One region of the Lachnoclostridium sp. genome, then DNA from elsewhere that is predicted to be linked to it. Evidence: riboswitches for the same ligand, from Rfam matches in the RefSeq annotation. Region 1 holds a riboswitch; the other holds the start of a gene.
What was found. Region 1 has a riboswitch for lysine ahead of RTP52_RS13670 (Na+/H+ antiporter NhaC family protein). Riboswitches for the same ligand answer to the same signal wherever they lie in the genome.
Positions count from the first base shown of each region.

Region 2: another riboswitch for lysine. It lies ahead of dapA (4-hydroxy-tetrahydrodipicolinate synthase); the one in region 1 lies ahead of RTP52_RS13670 (Na+/H+ antiporter NhaC family protein).

Region 1 is NZ_DAMADT010000021.1:66,243-75,083, forward strand. Features, by position in the region: gene RTP52_RS13665 (hypothetical protein) at 1-44, opposite strand, end outside; gene RTP52_RS13670 (Na+/H+ antiporter NhaC family protein) at 409-1,917, opposite strand; lysine riboswitch at 2,243-2,446, opposite strand; gene RTP52_RS13675 (hypothetical protein) at 2,537-2,791, opposite strand; gene RTP52_RS13680 (metallophosphoesterase) at 2,990-4,114, shown strand; gene RTP52_RS13685 (family 10 glycosylhydrolase) at 4,255-8,043, opposite strand; gene RTP52_RS13690 (mannitol dehydrogenase family protein) at 8,530-8,841, opposite strand, start outside.
Region 2 is NZ_DAMADT010000008.1:9,915-18,755, reverse strand. Features, by position in the region: gene ytvI (sporulation integral membrane protein YtvI) at 1-548, shown strand, start outside; gene RTP52_RS07420 (hypothetical protein) at 636-1,463, shown strand; gene RTP52_RS07415 (M20/M25/M40 family metallo-hydrolase) at 1,889-2,995, shown strand; gene typA (translational GTPase TypA) at 3,085-4,911, opposite strand; gene RTP52_RS07405 (single-stranded DNA-binding protein) at 5,858-6,496, shown strand; lysine riboswitch at 6,714-6,888, shown strand; gene dapA (4-hydroxy-tetrahydrodipicolinate synthase) at 7,010-7,894, shown strand; gene dapB (4-hydroxy-tetrahydrodipicolinate reductase) at 8,054-8,809, shown strand.

The sequences.
Region 1 (8,841 bases):
TAGATGGTAACTATAATAGCAGCTATCAATAAAAAATTGTTCATAAACTCACTCCATTAATTTAATTACAGCAATCATGTTGTTGGTCTAAAGCTATTAATATAGTAAACTATTTCCATATGTTTGTAAATATAAATTAAAATCATATTTATATTACTTAAATTATACACTAAGTTTAAATTTAAGAACTTCAATAATGAATTTTAAAGAGACTAAATAACTTCCGTCACTTGTTAATTACAAACAATTCTTATTACCAAAATAATGTATGAGCAGCAAACTCTTCCTTATCCTTAATAAAAAATAGCCCCACTTTCTATCTCTCGCCATCTAGTTTATATTCTAGTTAGCTCCGATGAAAGCAGGGATATCTTTGTTAAACGTTTTTATAATATATTTAATTTATACTTATTGAACTCCATCATCCTTACCATATTTTGCTTTCATGATGAAAAGAACGGTTAACATTAATGCAATAGCGATTGGTAATGAAATCCAAACATTTTGAACAAATGCAGCTATAATATAGGATACCATGCTTACCGCTGCTACAACTAATGCATAAGGAAGCTGTGTAGTAACATGATTCATATGATCACACTGTGCCCCCGCTGATGACATTATTGTAGTATCAGAAATTGGTGAGATATGATCACCACAAACAGCACCTGCAAGGCAAGCAGAAATTGACATGATTAACATCTCACTACCTGGCTCAAGAATAGCAACTACGATTGGTAAAAGTATACCAAAGGTTCCCCAAGAGGTACCAGTTGCGAATGCCAAGCCAACTGAAATAGCAAAGATAATTGCTGGTAAGAATAATTGCAATGCTCCTGCACTATTCTTAACTATATTAGCCACAAAAACATCTGCTCCAAGCTTATTAGTAATTCCACTTAATGTCCATGCAAATATTAATATTAAAATTGCTGGAACCATAGCTTTGAAGCCATCTGTTAATGATTCTGCAAATTCTTTTAGAGTTAACACTTTTCTTACAATATAGAAAAAGAATGTAATTACAAGAGCTAGGAAAGAACCATAAACTAAACTAAGGGATGCATCACAATTAGCAAAGGCTTCCATAAAACTAGCTTCTCCATGAAAGAACCCGCCAGTGTAAACCATTCCACCAACACAGCAAACAATTAATACAAGAACCGGAAGTATAAGATCGATAACTTTTCCTTTCCCATTGGATACTACCTCACCGTCTTCAAATGGACGATTCTCTGTGGTAAAAAGATCACCCTTTAATGCATTCTCTTCATGCTTTCTCATAGGGCCAAAGTCAAACTGCATGATTGCCATGGCCACTACCATTACAATAGTTAACAAAGCATAGAAATTATATGGGATCGATTTTAAAAATAATGTAAACCCGTCATTTCCTTCAACAACACCAGACACTGCTGCTGCCCAAGAAGAAATCGGTGCGATGATACAGATAGGTGCTGCTGTTGCATCAATAATGTAAGCCAGTCTCGCTCTACTTATCTTATACTTATCGGTTACCGGTCTCATAACACTACCAACAGTTAAACAGTTAAAATAATCATCTACAAAGATTAAAGCTCCAAGACCAAAAGTAGATAGCATAGCTCCTCTTCTTGACTTAATTTTCTGCCCTGCCCACTTACCATATGCAGCGCTACCGCCAACTTTGTTCATAAGTGATACCATGATACCTAAAATAACCAAGAAGATTAAGATACCAACATTACCGACATCAGACAGCTTACTAATCATGCCGGATACAAACACTGTGTGTATCGTCTTTTCCAAATTAAAGTTAGAATAAAACAAAGCACCTGTTAAAATACCAACGAATAAGGAGAAGTAAACCTCCTTTGTAATTAATGCTAAACCAATCGCAATAAGCGGTGGTACCAATGCCCATATCGTGGCATACATTGGTACCGTTTTTTCTTTGATATACTGTTCTGCTTCCGCTATGTTCTCACCCGCAGAACCTGCTAATTCCTCTTGCTGTGAGATATACTCTTTCGCCTCTTCTACAGAGTTAAATGTGGTATTTTCTTCTGCTTTACATGTAATCGGTGTAAACAACATCATCACCGCAAATAAGGCAATTAAGAAACTATACCATTTTCTCATTTTCACTTTCATAACATCCTCCTTAAATAAAAAAATAGCCATGAAACAGTCTTAGCGCTGCTTCATGACTAAAATTCTACATAAGGAAGTTAAACGGAATATTCCGCACATGCTTGATTTCAGTTATGATAGCGCTCCACATACAAACAAAGATTTGAATCAATGCTTGCTTAATATCATGTGACAGTCTGATACATATTCTGCATCAGACCAGCAATCTTTACTCACAGGCAGCGAAAGACCACTTCGGCAGCAATTCCTTTCCCTTCATCCAAAGCCTGATTACGGATGGGGTACTCATAATTGTTGCACCTCTATCAATGTCTTAATGTAACTAAGACGTTTTCATAGTTGAACCTATAATAACATGGATCGATACTTTAATCAACCACATATTTAAAGAAATTCTTCCTCTCTATGTTAAGAAATTTGAAGATAAGTGAAAATCTAAAAATAGTAAATCATCACCAAAATGCGATTCACCAGGCGAAATAATCATAGCACCATCACCAATTGGCATTTCCGTAGGAGTTAGGTTGATACTGTTGTCTTCCGTAAAGATATCATCATGTTTGTTCCAACCGCGAGCTTCCGATACTCGTAGATAGATGATACTTCCAATTAGAACAATTAGCACAACAATTCCGCAAACAATTCTTTTTCGGTACATATTACCCCTCCTTCTTTCATTATTATAACTTATAAAATTTCTCGATACAAATAAATTCTTTTCAAAATCAAATGTTTTTACTGGGATTGGAATATATTACATATAAACTTTCAGCTTTTTATGCTAATAAGCTTGATACTATTTGCCATAACATGGTACACTAAGGCATTAGAAGTACTATAGCTAGGAGATGTGTGAATGTTTAATATCTTTACGATACTAATTATTAGTATTATGCTACTTGCAGTGGCATATTTATTTATGCATTTTAAAAATTTTAGTTGGATTCGCTGTTTTACTCATCCAACATGGCTTCCTAATTTATTATCCATTGCTTTAATTACAATTTGCTTGATTCTGACATATTCAGTATCTGCTGTTACTATAGTCGTAATTATATATTTGATTTATGCTTTTATAATCTGTGATATTCTTCACTTAGTTTTTCGTAAAGCTCTAAAGTCAGATGCTCTTAAGAAAAAGTGGAGTCAGCTTTATCACAGTGGTATTCTTGCCTTTCTTATCACAATATGTTTTCTGATTCTAAGTTATTACAGTGCTATACATGTAGAAATTACGGAGTATTCATTGCAGACCGAAAAAACATTAGAAAGAGATAAGTTAACGATAGCAATGATTTCTGATCTACATTTGGGTACTACCATGAATGCAAAGAAATTAGAGGAATATTGTACCCAAATCAATGAAAAGAATCCCGATGTTATTCTACTACTTGGAGATATCTTCGATGAAAGTACAGATAAAGAAACTATGGAACTTGCCTGTCAAACTTTTGGAACGTTGTCAAGTACTTACGGTACCTATTATGTATTTGGAAACCATGATGCAAATAGCTATCGCCCACTCGTTTCTATATCAAAAAATGATATAATTGATAACCTTACCAAAAACAATATCACAATCTTAGAGGATGAAAGTATCATGATCAATCATAGTTTTTATCTAATCGGACGCAGTGACAAAAGCTATTTTCATAATTCTAAGCGAAAAACGATATCTCAATTAATCAAACCATTAGATATGAATAAATATATGATTCTGTTAGACCATCAGCCATTAGAACTTGAAACTGCTGCCTCCCTTGGAGTAGACTTACAACTTTCCGGGCATACTCACAATGGTCAAATATGGCCAATCGACTTAATTACAAAGATATTTCATATAAATGAACTGAATTATGGAAATAAGAAAATTGATAACTACAATGCTATTGTGACTTCTGGTATTGGTTGCTGGGGATTTCCGCTTAGGCTCGGTAGTAAATCCGAAATTGTTATCATCCAAGTAAACAATTCTAAGTAAAGTCCCAGTGATAAAGGTGGATTTTACAATCTATGATTCTTTGCGAACCTTTTTTATCATTACTGAAAAAATATAAATTGGGAGGCAAATGAAATAAAGAGCTGTCGCACTAATTACATAGTGCAACAGCTCCTTTTCTTTTACTTTGTTACTGTAATATCCTTTTCTGCTAATACAACTTTTTCTTTTCCTTTCATGACATACACAATAATCACATCTTTTCCAGCGGACTGTGTAGAGATATTTACTTTTTGCTTACCTGTATTCTTACCAACAACAGCAATCTTTTTCTTTGTAGTTCCCCACTGTATTTCTGAAATATCATAGCCACTTGCCATACAATGTGCAGTCACTTTTGTACCTACTTTTGTTGTATTATCATCGTATACAATCTTAATCGAAGCTTTCAAAACGTTTACTACTGTTTCAAACGTAGTTGTCTTATCATTCACTGTAACCGCGGTAGTAATCACTGCTTTACCAACAGCAACTGCGGTAATATTTCCATCTTTACCCACTTTAGCCACCTTAGGATTTGATGATTGATAAGTAATTTCAACAGTTGCCTTCTTATCTTTTTCAAGCTTAAGGATAGAGTTTGGTATGTTAACCTTAAGCTGACGCTCATTGTCTTTATTACCACCTACATAAAGCTTAAATATAGAAGAATTTATAGAAATATTATCAAGCATTTTGTCATCTATAACAACATTCTTATCATCCGTCTCAACTTTTCCATCTCCATTTCCATTTTCAGATGGCCCGGTTACTGGAGGAGTTACCGTTGGTGTTACAGGCGTTAATGTAGCTGTAAGTGATATAGTTTTCTCTAAAACTTTAAGACCATCCACGTAAACGGTAATTGGTATCAAATTGACACCATTGCTTAAGTTAAGCTTCGCCAAATAATTATTATCCTCTTTCGCGATTGCTTCTTTATCGCCAATCTTTACAACAGTATTTTGATCCTGGCCAAAGATTTGTACCTTTACTTCAATATCCGCTGTAGCAGAAGTATATACTTTTTCTTCATAATCAAGGAATCCAGTCAAAATAGCAGCTGCAACTTTATCACCAACATGAAATGTATTTGCTAGGAGCTGTCTATAAACACGAGATCCCGAACGATCAACCGCTGATAATACGAAACCACCTTCAGGTATCAAACTATCATTTATTTCTGGTGTTGCCCAGTTCCAGTCTGCTGCCTGTCTCTGGTTTTTCAATTCTGTTACGTTTCCTTTTGCATCTACAACAACTTCAACGCCCCATTGATTGGTACCCGTACTTGTACCATAGGCATCGGTATAAATTGTTATTTTATCTTCGGCTCTGGCAGTATCAATGTTATCCACTGTCAAAACATCCTGAGTTTTAGGATTGTAAACCCCGATTACTGCTGCATTCTTATATTCGGTATCTGCTATCGCACAGCGAAGTTTATCCCAATCAACAAAACATAGATCGAAGATCATCGATCCTTCGCTATGCTGATACGCTGCTTGGAAAATCATTCTCTGATCTGGTGCTTCTGATAAATTCGTTAGATCAATCGAAGCATACAATGGAATTTTGTTATTTATTAAGATGTTATTTAATGTTGTATATTTCTGCATCAAAGCTTCGGTTGTGTAATAACATCCTGTCATGATGAAGTCAATATGTTTAATATAACTAGTCTTAGAATATTCAAACTCTTTTGCATAAAGTTCTTCCATAGGGAAACCTAGGCGTTCATTGTATTCAAAAGAGGAATCTGCCCAGTTAACGCCATTTTGATAATATGACTCATACCAGGAACCAACATATGCTGCTAAATCTATGTTTCTATTCTGAGATACCTCATATTGATTCATTAAAGTTTTTAATTCAGAAACAAAGCTTTCAATCACAGTACTACGATAAGCTAACCATTCAAGATAATGCTGTCCAGTTACCATAGATCCATCAGCCTTAATCTGGAACGCATCACCTGGCCAGTTTTGTAGTGTTTTTCCTTTTCCCTCAAGGTATACCGCAAATTGCTCTTTGCTTAAATCACTAAAATCTGCATACTGATTATCATATCTAGCACGGTCTAAGATGATACCATCAACAGCATAGTTTTCAAGTACATCTCTTACTATATCTAATTCATGTTTCCTTACTTCTTCATTACCTGGATTTACAAAAAGTAAGGTGGATTTTCTGGAGGAATTTAGAATGCTTTTTAATTCTCCCTTATCTTCTGGAGTCTGAAATACTTCTGCCCAATCAGGATGATTTTTTGCAATATCTAGAGCAAAATCATTTGTTGCAATGTTACCTTCCGTAAAGAAATTCGAACTAGCATATAACTTAATTCCATTTGCATGTGCTTCTGCTAGCATCTCCTCAAGAAAATCAATATCCATAGCAACTGCTTTGTTTGGATTCTTGGTTTCTGTCATGTATGGTGTATTGCTTACGGTTGCCTTTTTATAAGAGACATAACCTTCGACTCCTTTTACGTCGAATGCTAATGCAGTGATACCAGCTTTTTTAGCGTTTGCCATCATCTTTTGAATCTTTTCAACAGTATTTAAATTTTTAACGCTTGCAAACTGATCAATCCATAAAATAACAGGCTTATTCTCAGATGCCCTAACTCTCTGGAATAGGATTACGTTCTTTGTACTTTCAGTATAATCTACCCCATTTTCAATTAATGTTACATCATAGTAATTCGCTCCCTGAGCTACTGGTACTGTTAGAGCATAAGTCCCATCTGCTTGAATTTTTTCTGTATATTCCTTACCATCATTTATCTGATCTACTCTTACAGAATAAGTTACGCCGTCTTCTAAATTATTAACCTTGCCTGAAATTGTGAAAGAGCTTTCTGTAATGGTCTGCATACCTTCCTGCGCAACTGATAAGGAAGCATGCTTTTTAATATTTCCATTCTGACCAGTTAACTTTAAAATTTCCGCTACACTCACTGTCTTTTCATTTACTTTTAATTTAATAGTTTGGCCAGCTTTAAACTTAGTAGCAAGAAATTTCTTATATCCTGCTGTTGCATAACTACTATCGCTTGCTAAAAGGATAAAACCACCCTCGGGTACAGGCACATCTGTAGATTCCTTAAATGATGGATTTGCACCATTGATCGATTGATTGATCACCTGTTTTACAATCATATTTTTATCAACTACAACTGCAACATTGGTTGTTATAGATCCATCACTAACCCATGGACGATTACCATAAGTGAATATAGAGATCGAGTTTTGTACTGATACTGGTCCAGCAAAGTTCGGATTTACAAAATCAATTGCTTTTGTTTCACCAGTACTTCCAAAGTCTGGATCAAATGCAGTCTCAACTACTAAGTTTTCTAAGGTATATGTAAAATCTGTTTGATTATTATCTCCACCGCCTGGAATTTCCACTGGGTAGCTGTTAAGTGCTTCTTCTAGTGATATTTCAGTATCACCATTGTATAACTTTACACTATCTCCAACTTGGAAATTTTTCGCTAAGAAGGACTTAAATCCTGCAGTCGCATAGGAGTTATCGCTAGCAAGTAAAACAAATCCTCCCTCTGGTACCGCTACATCGGTAGATTCTGTAAATGATGGGTTTGCACCATTTATGGATTGATTAATGACTTGAATAACCTCCATTTTGCTATTAACAACTACCGCAACATTAGTTTTAATAGAGCCCTCACTAACATATGGTCTGTTTCCCGTAGAAAAAAGTGAGATAGAATTCTTAAATGTAATAGCCCCTCCACTTGCTGTAAATACTGGATTTACAAAATCAATTGTTTTCTTCTGACCATCTTTTGTTTCAATCTTCAAATCGAACGATGGTTCACTTGCCTTTACCGTTACAGGATCGACACCTATTATTCCTAGTAACATAGTTAGACAAAGAAGCAATGCAGTAATTCGATGTTTCATTCTCTTTCTCTCCTTTTCGATATTTTAGCATTTTCAATTTTGTCAATATTTCATAGTTTTTATCAAATATTGAAAATAATTTTCTTTTTTAAATGAAAATGCTTTTTACTTTTTTAATTCTAATAATACATATTGAACAAATTAGCATTGTTTTATGGTATTTTATTAGAACTATTTACATATTATCATATAACTTATAAAAGTCAATTGAAAAATATTTTTTTCTTATCCTCCTTTTTTCCTATTTTTCTAAATATGATTCCAAAAGATTCCATAAAAAAGAAGTATCCTACAAAAAAGAGATTCACGCTCTATCTTGTAGGATACTTCCTTTTAAATCGTTAAATTTTATCTAAAGCTTAGCGATATATTATAACTTATTTTATTTATCTAACACCTATTCACTAAATATCTATATGTTTTATCATATATCATCTTTTATATTGGTAAAAGCAATTCATATGCAGTCATAAATCAACACTTAGACTATTTATCTAAAGCTTCTTTGAGAGTTTTTCTAACAGAACCTTTACCTTCTAACATCTTAGTAAAGTATTCTTCTACTAACTCACCTAAACCAACTTCGTATAAATCCACCCCGAAGATATCCTTGCGAGTTAAGATGGCAGAAATTTGAAAGGTTTGTGGAAGGGATTTCCCTAATTCAACGCCATCTAGAACCTTCTTTAATTCTTCATAGTATGGATCAGGACTAACTTCAAATTTCTCTCCCTCGTCATTAACACCAAGTAAATATCTAACCCATGCTGCCTGTACTAATGGGATGAGTTTTAAGCT
Region 2 (8,841 bases), on a different contig from region 1:
CAGCTGTAAACAAAATTTTACCAGAGTCTGTGAAGCGATTTAACCGTATCATCAGCGATAATTTTAAAACAGCAGTTGGGGGCTATTTTAAAGCTCAGTTTAAAATTATGATGATACTTATGGTGGTAATGTTTCTAACATTTGAGTTTATGGGAATAAGCTATTCATTTTTACTAGCCCTTGCCATAGCAGTCATCGATTTTTTACCGGTGTTTGGAACAGGATTAGTATTCTGGCCATGGTCAGTTATTTCATTTATAAATGAAAATTATGTAGAAGCCATAGTGATATTAGTACTATATCTTGCTTGCCAAATCATTAAACAGGTATTACAACCTAAAATGGTAGGAGACAGCATTGGAGTCAAACCTTTTCAAACCCTCATCTTTATGTTTATTGGGTATAAACTATATGGATTTGTTGGTCTGATCTTTGGTATTCCAGTAGGAATGGTACTAATTAGTCTTTATCGACTTGGAATGTTTGAACGTATCATACGAGGTGTCAAGATAATAGCTGCTGGTATCAATGATTTCAGAAAGTACTAAATTTTAGAACAATCAGCCCAAAATGCATCAGACTCAAAAGAATGGATATATCTAAGAGGGGAACCAATTTGAAGGGAAAGGATTAATATGAGCGGGGATGTAATAGGAAAATCATCGAAGGAAAAAATCATCAGCGTAAACCAAATCCGAGAGATTTTGGATATGTACAACATTGGGAAAAAGCCATTGGCAAAGTTACTGGGGTGGGGAGAGACCACAGTAATTCGCTATCTGGAAGGAGATATTCCAACTTCAGAATATACAGAAAAATTACAAGAGATCGCAGAAAGCCCAATGTATTATTATCGTATCCTTATGGAGAACCAAAATAAAATTACTAATGTGGCTTTCAAGAAAAGTAAAAAAGCTGTGTTGGAAGTCATGATGCGCTCGAAGCTTCATGCAGCAACACAATATATCATTAATCAGACTAATGCTGAAATTAATGTTAGGCAGATTGAATATATATTATATTACTCTCAAATACTTTCTTTAGTTTTTTTTGGAGAAGAGATATTTGAAGAAGATGCACAATTGACTTACAATCAGATGCCTTATTTAAACCTCTACGAGGTGCTTAAGAAGCAGGGGATTCGCACAATTGAAATGAACCCTGATAAGTTAAGTCGAAATGATAAGGATATTTTAGACTGTGTCCATAATGCATGTGGTTGGTATGGAAATAAAGCTTTTATTGCTATCTTATCAATGGAGAGAAAGGCTACGGAGGATTTAATAGAAAGCCTTAATAGCAAAATCTTAACGAAAGACTGTCTAAGAAATGTATACGGTAAGATGTTTGGTAATTTCCAAATAAAACGCTATCAAGATTTTCCGAAGTATCTACAACAGAGACTCAGTCAGGCACTTGGAAGAGATACTTTATTTTCAACGAATACATATAAAGAAATATAACAATAGTAAGTTGTGTAATACATAATGAAAAACGGTTCGCGGATTATGAGTTATCTTACTTCGCGAACTGTTTTTTTCATATATATCCTAGGAAGATTGTTGGAGTAATATTTTTTTCATCTATATCCTAGGAAGATTGTTGGAGTAATATTTTTTTCATCTATATCTTAGGATGTCTGGAGTAATATTTTTTCATTTATATCCTAGCAAGTTAGTTAGAGTAATATTTTTTGCTTACCAATGTCCTAGAGTGGTGATATGTAAGTATTTAAAAAGAAAAAGGATGAAAGATAAAAGTGGTATATCAAACAATTCTGAAGGACAGTGTTTCATTATTTCAAGTGAAGATTCATCTCCCACCTAAGAGGTTGGGAGTATTCTTGTAAGCATATAGATAAAAATTATAAAAGGTGGTTTTAGTTAATATGAAGGAAGAACGTATTGTAAAGGAATTTTGTAAATTAGTTGAGATTGATTCTCCCTCTTTTGGGGAACGGGAAATGGCGGATCAGTTAAAAACCTATCTTGTGGAACTAGGATTTGAGGTTATGGAAGATAAGGCAGGGGAACATTATAACGGAAACTGCGGCAATATCTATGGTTTTTTACAAGGAGAACTGCCAGGAGATCCAATTCTTTTTTCAGCTCATATGGATACGGTGGAACCTTCAAGGAATAAAAAAGCAGTGGTTCACAAGGATGGGAGAATCACCAGTGATGGCACTACTGTGCTTGGAGCGGATGATATTTCCGGTATTGTTGCTATCTTAGAAGCGATAAGAACAATAAAAGAACACGGCATTCCCCATCGTAGTATTGAGGTACTATTTGCGATTGCGGAGGAAGTCTATATACGAGGAAGCGAGGTTTTCGACTATTCCTTAATTCGTGCAAAGGAAGCATATGTCCTTGATTTAACCGGAGAAGTTGGGACAGCGGCACTAAGCGCACCGACACTTGTTTCTTTTACCGCTAAGATGGTTGGAAAAGCAGCTCATGCAGGATTTGCTCCAGAGAATGGGATAAATGCAATTGCTGCGGTAGCAGATGCTACCTGCCAGGTAAAACAAGGGCGTATTGATGAGATTACAACAGTAAACATAGGCAAAATTTCTGGTGGTTTGGCAAAAAATATTGTATCGGAAGCTTGCGTTATCGAAGGAGAAGCTAGAAGCTTGAACCATGAGAAAGCTGTGCTTGAAGTAGATAAAATTCAAGATATTTTTAAAGCTACTGCGAAAAAATACGGTGCAGAGTGTGATTTTATGACATCCTTTGGCTGTATCGCCTATGAAATAGACAGAACGAATCCTGTCGTTATGAAATATGAAGAAGCTTGCAATAAGCTAGAAATTCCGACCAAATATATAGAGACCTTTGGAGGAAGTGATAATAATAATTTTGTTCTTCATGGAATCACCGGAATTGTCATAGCATGTGGAATGAACAAGGTGCATTCCACAGAAGAGTATACTTTAGTTTCTGAACTTATAAAATGTAGTAAAATCGTTTATGAGCTAATGACGGTATAATTATCATAGGCATAAGAAAACCCCAAACTTCTTAGATTTATAAGGAGTTTGGGGTTTTCTGCAATTAACTATAACGGAGTATCTAATAATTAATTTCTATTTGATCTCTTTCTCATCGTAGGATCAAGAATCTTCTTTCTAATTCTTAAGCTCTTTGGAGTAACCTCTAATAACTCATCGGTATCGATAAATTCTAGCGCTTGCTCTAAGCTTAATACTCTAGGTGTTGTAAGGCGAAGTGCCTCATCTGCACTGGAGGAACGAGTGTTACTAAGCTGTTTTCTCTTACATACGTTAATCTCGATATCTTCAGCCTTACCATTTTGTCCAATTACCATACCGGAATATACCTTTTCACCTGGTCCAATGAATAAGGAACCACGCTCTTGAGCATTGAATAAACCATAAGTAATTGCTTCACCAGATTCAAAAGCAATCAAGCTACCTTGCTTACGATACTGGATATCACCTTTATAAGGGCCGTAACCATCGAAAGAAGTGTTGATAATACCATTTCCCTTCGTATCGGTCATGAACTCACCACGGTATCCAATTAGGCCTCTTGCAGGGATGGAAAACTCTAGACGAGTGTATCCTCCGTTTGCAGTTGACATACCAATGAGTTCACCTTTTCTCTGGCTTAATTTTTCGATAACTGTACCGGAGAATTCTTCTGGAACGTCAAGGTAGGCTCTTTCCATTGGCTCAAGCTTTTTACCAGCTTCATCATGGCGATATAATACTTCTGCTTTACTAACAGCAAATTCAAAGCCCTCACGGCGCATGTTCTCAATTAATACGGATAAGTGAAGTTCACCACGGCCAGATACTTTATAGCTTTCTGTTGTATCGGTTTCTTCTACACGAAGGCTGACGTCAGTATTTAATTCGCGGAAGAGACGTTCTCTTAAATGTCTTGATGTTACAAACTTACCTTCTTGTCCAGCAAGAGGGCTATCATTAACGATAAAGTGCATTGCAATGGTTGGCTCAGAAATCTTTTGGAATGGAATTGGGTTTACATTATCAGTAGAACAGATGGTATCTCCAATATGAATGTCTGAGATACCGGAGACAGCAACGATAGAACCTATAGTTGCTTCGTTTACTTCTACCTTTTTCAAACCTTCGAATTCATAAAGCTTATTTATTTTTACCTTTTTAAACTTATCTGGCTCATGTTCATTTACAATAACAACATCCTGATTGACACGGAGTATACCATTATCAACTTTACCTACACCAATTCGTCCTACGTATTCGTTATAGTCGATGGTACTAATGAGTACTTGAGTACCTGCATCTGGATCACCTTCTGGTGCAGGAATGTATTCAAGGATAGTCTCAAAAAGTGGCTCCATATTCTTTGGAGTATGATCTAATTCAAGAATTGCGATTCCTGATTTTGCAGAAGCGAAGACAAATGGACAGTCAAGTTGTTCTTCACTTGCATCTAGGTCAATGAAGAGTTCTAACACTTCATCAATAACTTCGGTTGGTCTAGCTTCTGGGCGGTCAATTTTATTAATACATACAATAACTGGTAAGCTAAGCTCCAAAGCTTTTTTAAGAACGAATTTCGTCTGTGGCATGGCACCTTCAAAGGCGTCTACTACAAGTACAACACCATTTACCATCTTAAGAACACGTTCAACCTCTCCACCAAAGTCCGCATGGCCAGGAGTATCGATGATATTAATTTTTACATCTTTATAAGTAACTGCCGTATTTTTCGCTAGGATAGTAATACCACGTTCTTTTTCTATGTCACCTGAGTCCATGACACGATCTTCTACAACTTGATTGGTACGGAATACACCGCTTTGTTTTAGAAGCTCGTCTACGAGCGTAGTCTTACCATGATCGACATGGGCAATAATTGCGATATTTCTTACATTTTCACGTTTCGTATTCATTTGAAACCTTCTTTCTTTAATGGTCCATCAATTAATCGTTCACTGTTCAACTTTTGTATTGTAACATATTTTCGTGAATTTACAAGAAAATTCTTGTTTTTACTTTATGGTAGGTTAGGTGAGCGCTGTTATTCAAGGAAAATAATGCGAACTTTTCCTTGTTATGAATAAAGATGTTTATTCAATTATCATTAGGAACTGGAATATTTTATTTCCAGTTTAACCTCAACAGGGAAGTCCTCCGCTTCTTAAAGTGGATTGCGAATATCCACTTTAACTGATGTATCTTTGGTTATAAATTTAAATCATTTTAAATAGGAAGATATTTTTTTAAGAACTGTTTCTGATACAAGATAGATTTATTTAAAAGTATAAGTATATTTTCCGACCTTTATCCACATAACTAACATAGATGTAATGGTAAATTTACCATAGTAAAATTACCATAGTAAATTGATTAAGGTAAATGTATTATGGCTAATTTACCTTAATCGAAACAATAAAAATTTATATAAGGGAAATTCTGCTTATATTTAAGCAAAATACGACAAATTGTAATAAAAAAATAACAATTCTTAACAAAAAAATAACTTGTTTTCACTGTGATTCTAGGTTATAATTAGTAAAAATTCACAAGTAAAACATTTCCAGAGAAACCAAAGTTTTCAAAGTTTTTCTTTACAGATAGAAGTGATTAAAAGAAATTGTGTTCTAACTAAATTAGTTACTGTAAGGATGAATATAGCAACACAAAGAACTGAAATTATGAGGAAAATGGTACAGTGAAACGAGGTTGGGAGTACTTTGACAAGAATATTGTCAAAAATTGAATACCAAAAATGATTGATTTGTAAATATTTTCCTTATATAATGAAGACAGATAGAATACAAATTAGTTGTAGAGAAAATCTGAACGAACCAGAAGAAGAGAAGGGAGTCATACAGCATGACAGATAAAGTATTTGATAACAATCAAGTAAGTGTTGCAGGCGAGGTAATCAGTGAATTTACTTTTAGCCATGAAGTCTTTGGAGAAGGCTTCTATTTATTGGAGGTACTTGTAGGAAGATTAAGTAACTCATTTGATGTAATACCAGTAATGGTATCAGAACGTTTGATTGAGGTGAAAGGAAATTATAAAGGAAAGTTCGTAGAAGTTAGCGGACAATTCCGTTCCTATAATCGTCATGAAGACAGTAAGAATCGGTTAGTACTTTCTGTATTTGCAAGAGAGATTAAAGTGACCGAGGAAGAATCCGAAGGTGCAAAGCCAAACTTCATTTTCTTAGATGGTTTTGTTTGCAAACCACCAGTATATCGCAAGACACCTTTAGGAAGAGAAATTGCTGATATCTTACTTGCTGTAAATCGTCCATATGGTAAGTCAGATTACATTCCATGCATTTGCTGGGGAAGAAATGCTAGATTTGCAGAAAGCTTCGAAGTTGGTGGACATATTCAGGTATGGGGCAGAATTCAAAGTCGTGAGTATCAGAAGAAGACTGGTGAAGTTGATTTTGAAAAGAGAGTAGCATATGAAGTTTCTGTAAGTAAACTAGAGTATGTGAATAGTGAGGAAGAATAATGAAAGCCTTTTTGCTTACTAGTTGCAAGAAGGGACACTGCTTTCCATATATAACATAATAAAAAGAAGGGTGTGAAGCAACACCCTTTTTTTATGTTACGAATATAATAATTATAAAGATGGAATGAATGGAGTCAAAGCGCAGAATTTAGAAATACGTGTGAGATTGGGTTGACAATAGAGGATTGTGATGATAATATTACCTTACAATTGAACAACAATTGGTAGAGGTGCATCAATTATCAGTAAACGATCGGATATGTCAGGCATAAGTGAGGATTGTTGAAAGGATGAGATGCCGAAGCTTTAGATATCCTGTGTATGTAAGGCTGGTCGTATGGTTAAGAATCATGGGACTGTCATCAAGTTTTTGATGGAGAGCTACCTAAAGAATGAATCAATCATATCCTATTTAGAAAGCGTTAGGGTATCACTTGGTAATGCAGTAGAATTCTTTAGTGTCGACTCCGCGTCGGCTTTTTTTATGCCAATTTATTCCATGGAGGTGCTATTATGGCGATTTTTACTGGTGCTGGTGTGGCTATTGTTACACCATTTAAGGAAAACAAAGAAGTTAATTACGAAAAGCTAGGTGAGCTTATTGATTTTCAAATTAACAATGGAACTGATAGTATAATAATATGTGGTACAACAGGAGAATCATCTACCCTGACACATGAAGAACATATCGAGTGCATTCGTTTTGCAATAGAATACACAAAGAAAAGAGTACCAGTGATTGCTGGAACTGGATCAAATTGTACAGAAACAGCGATATACTTATCAAAGGAAGCACAGGTTGCAGGAGCGGATGCTGTACTTTTAGTAACTCCTTATTATAATAAAGCAACTCAAAATGGATTAATAGATCATTTTACTGCGATTGCTAAGTCTATTGATCTTCCAGTTATGCTATATAATGTTCCTTCCAGAACAGGTTGCAATATCCTACCAGGGACAGCTGCTACCTTAGTTAAGACGGTAGATAACATTGTTGCTATGAAGGAAGCTACGGGTAATATGGCTCAGGTTGCAGAACTTGCACATGCATGTGAAGGTAAACTAGATATTTATTCTGGATGTGACGATTCTATCGTACCAGTAATGTCCTTAGGAGGTCTTGGAGTTATATCTGTATTATCCAATATTGCACCTAGACAAACACATGATATTGTGGCAAAATTTCTTGAAGGGGATACGAAAGGCAGCTTAGATCTTCAGTTAAAGTATTTACCAGTGATCAATGCATTATTTAGCGAGGTAAATCCAATACCGGTAAAGAAAGCACTTAACCTTATGGGATTTGAAGTGGGTCCTTTAAGAAGTCCATTAACTGAGATGGAAGATGCTCATGCCAAGGTTCTTGCTGAAGAAATGAAAAAAGTTGGTTTGATTTAATCAGGAATTTAATAAATTAATTAATTAAAATACAATGAATGAAAATATTATAAAGATTTTTGGTATAGAAGAATCTTTCTATGAAAGAATAATGTGCAGGGAATCATTAATACGATTCCCTGCCAATACAGATAGAAAAGGCAAAGGAAAGGTGAAATCATGACAGAGATAATAATGGTTGGCTGTAACGGAAGGATGGGACAGGTAATCAGTAATTTGGTTGCGCAGGATGAGAATGCAAAGATTGTTGCTGGTGTGGATGTTTTTGATGATGGAAGAAATCCATATCCGGTATTTAAAAATCTAGAAGAGTGTACGGTTGCAGCAGATGCAGTCATTGATTTTTCATCTCCTAAGAGCTTAGAGGTGTTACTTCGAGTTTCTAAAAAACGAAATCTTCCTTTGGTATTATGTACAACGGGTTATTCAGAGGAGGATATTAAGAAAATTGAAGAAGCCTCGAAAGAAGTTGCAATCCTTCGCTCTGCCAATATGTCATTGGGTGTAAATACGTTACTAAAATTAGTTAGTGTTGCAGCGAATGTGCTTGCGAGGGCAGACTTTGATATTGAAATTATAGAAAAGCATCATAATCAAAAAGTGGATGCACCGAGCGGAACAGCACTTGCACTTGCAGATGCTATCAATGAGGCTCTGAATAATGAATATCATTACATGTATGACCGTTCCAAGGTACGTGAAAAACGTGATAAAAAAGAGATTGGTATCAGTGCAGTTCGTGGCGGTAATATCGTTGGTGAGCATGAAGTAATCTTTGCAGGTACGGATGAGGTGATCGAATTTAAGCATACTGCTTATTCCAAAGCTATCTTTGCCAAGGGAGCTATTACAGCTGCAAAATATTTAGCGGGTAAAGGTCCAGGACTTTATTCCATGACTGATGTGATTGCATAGGCAAAATACTCATAACTGGTCTTAGGCAAAAT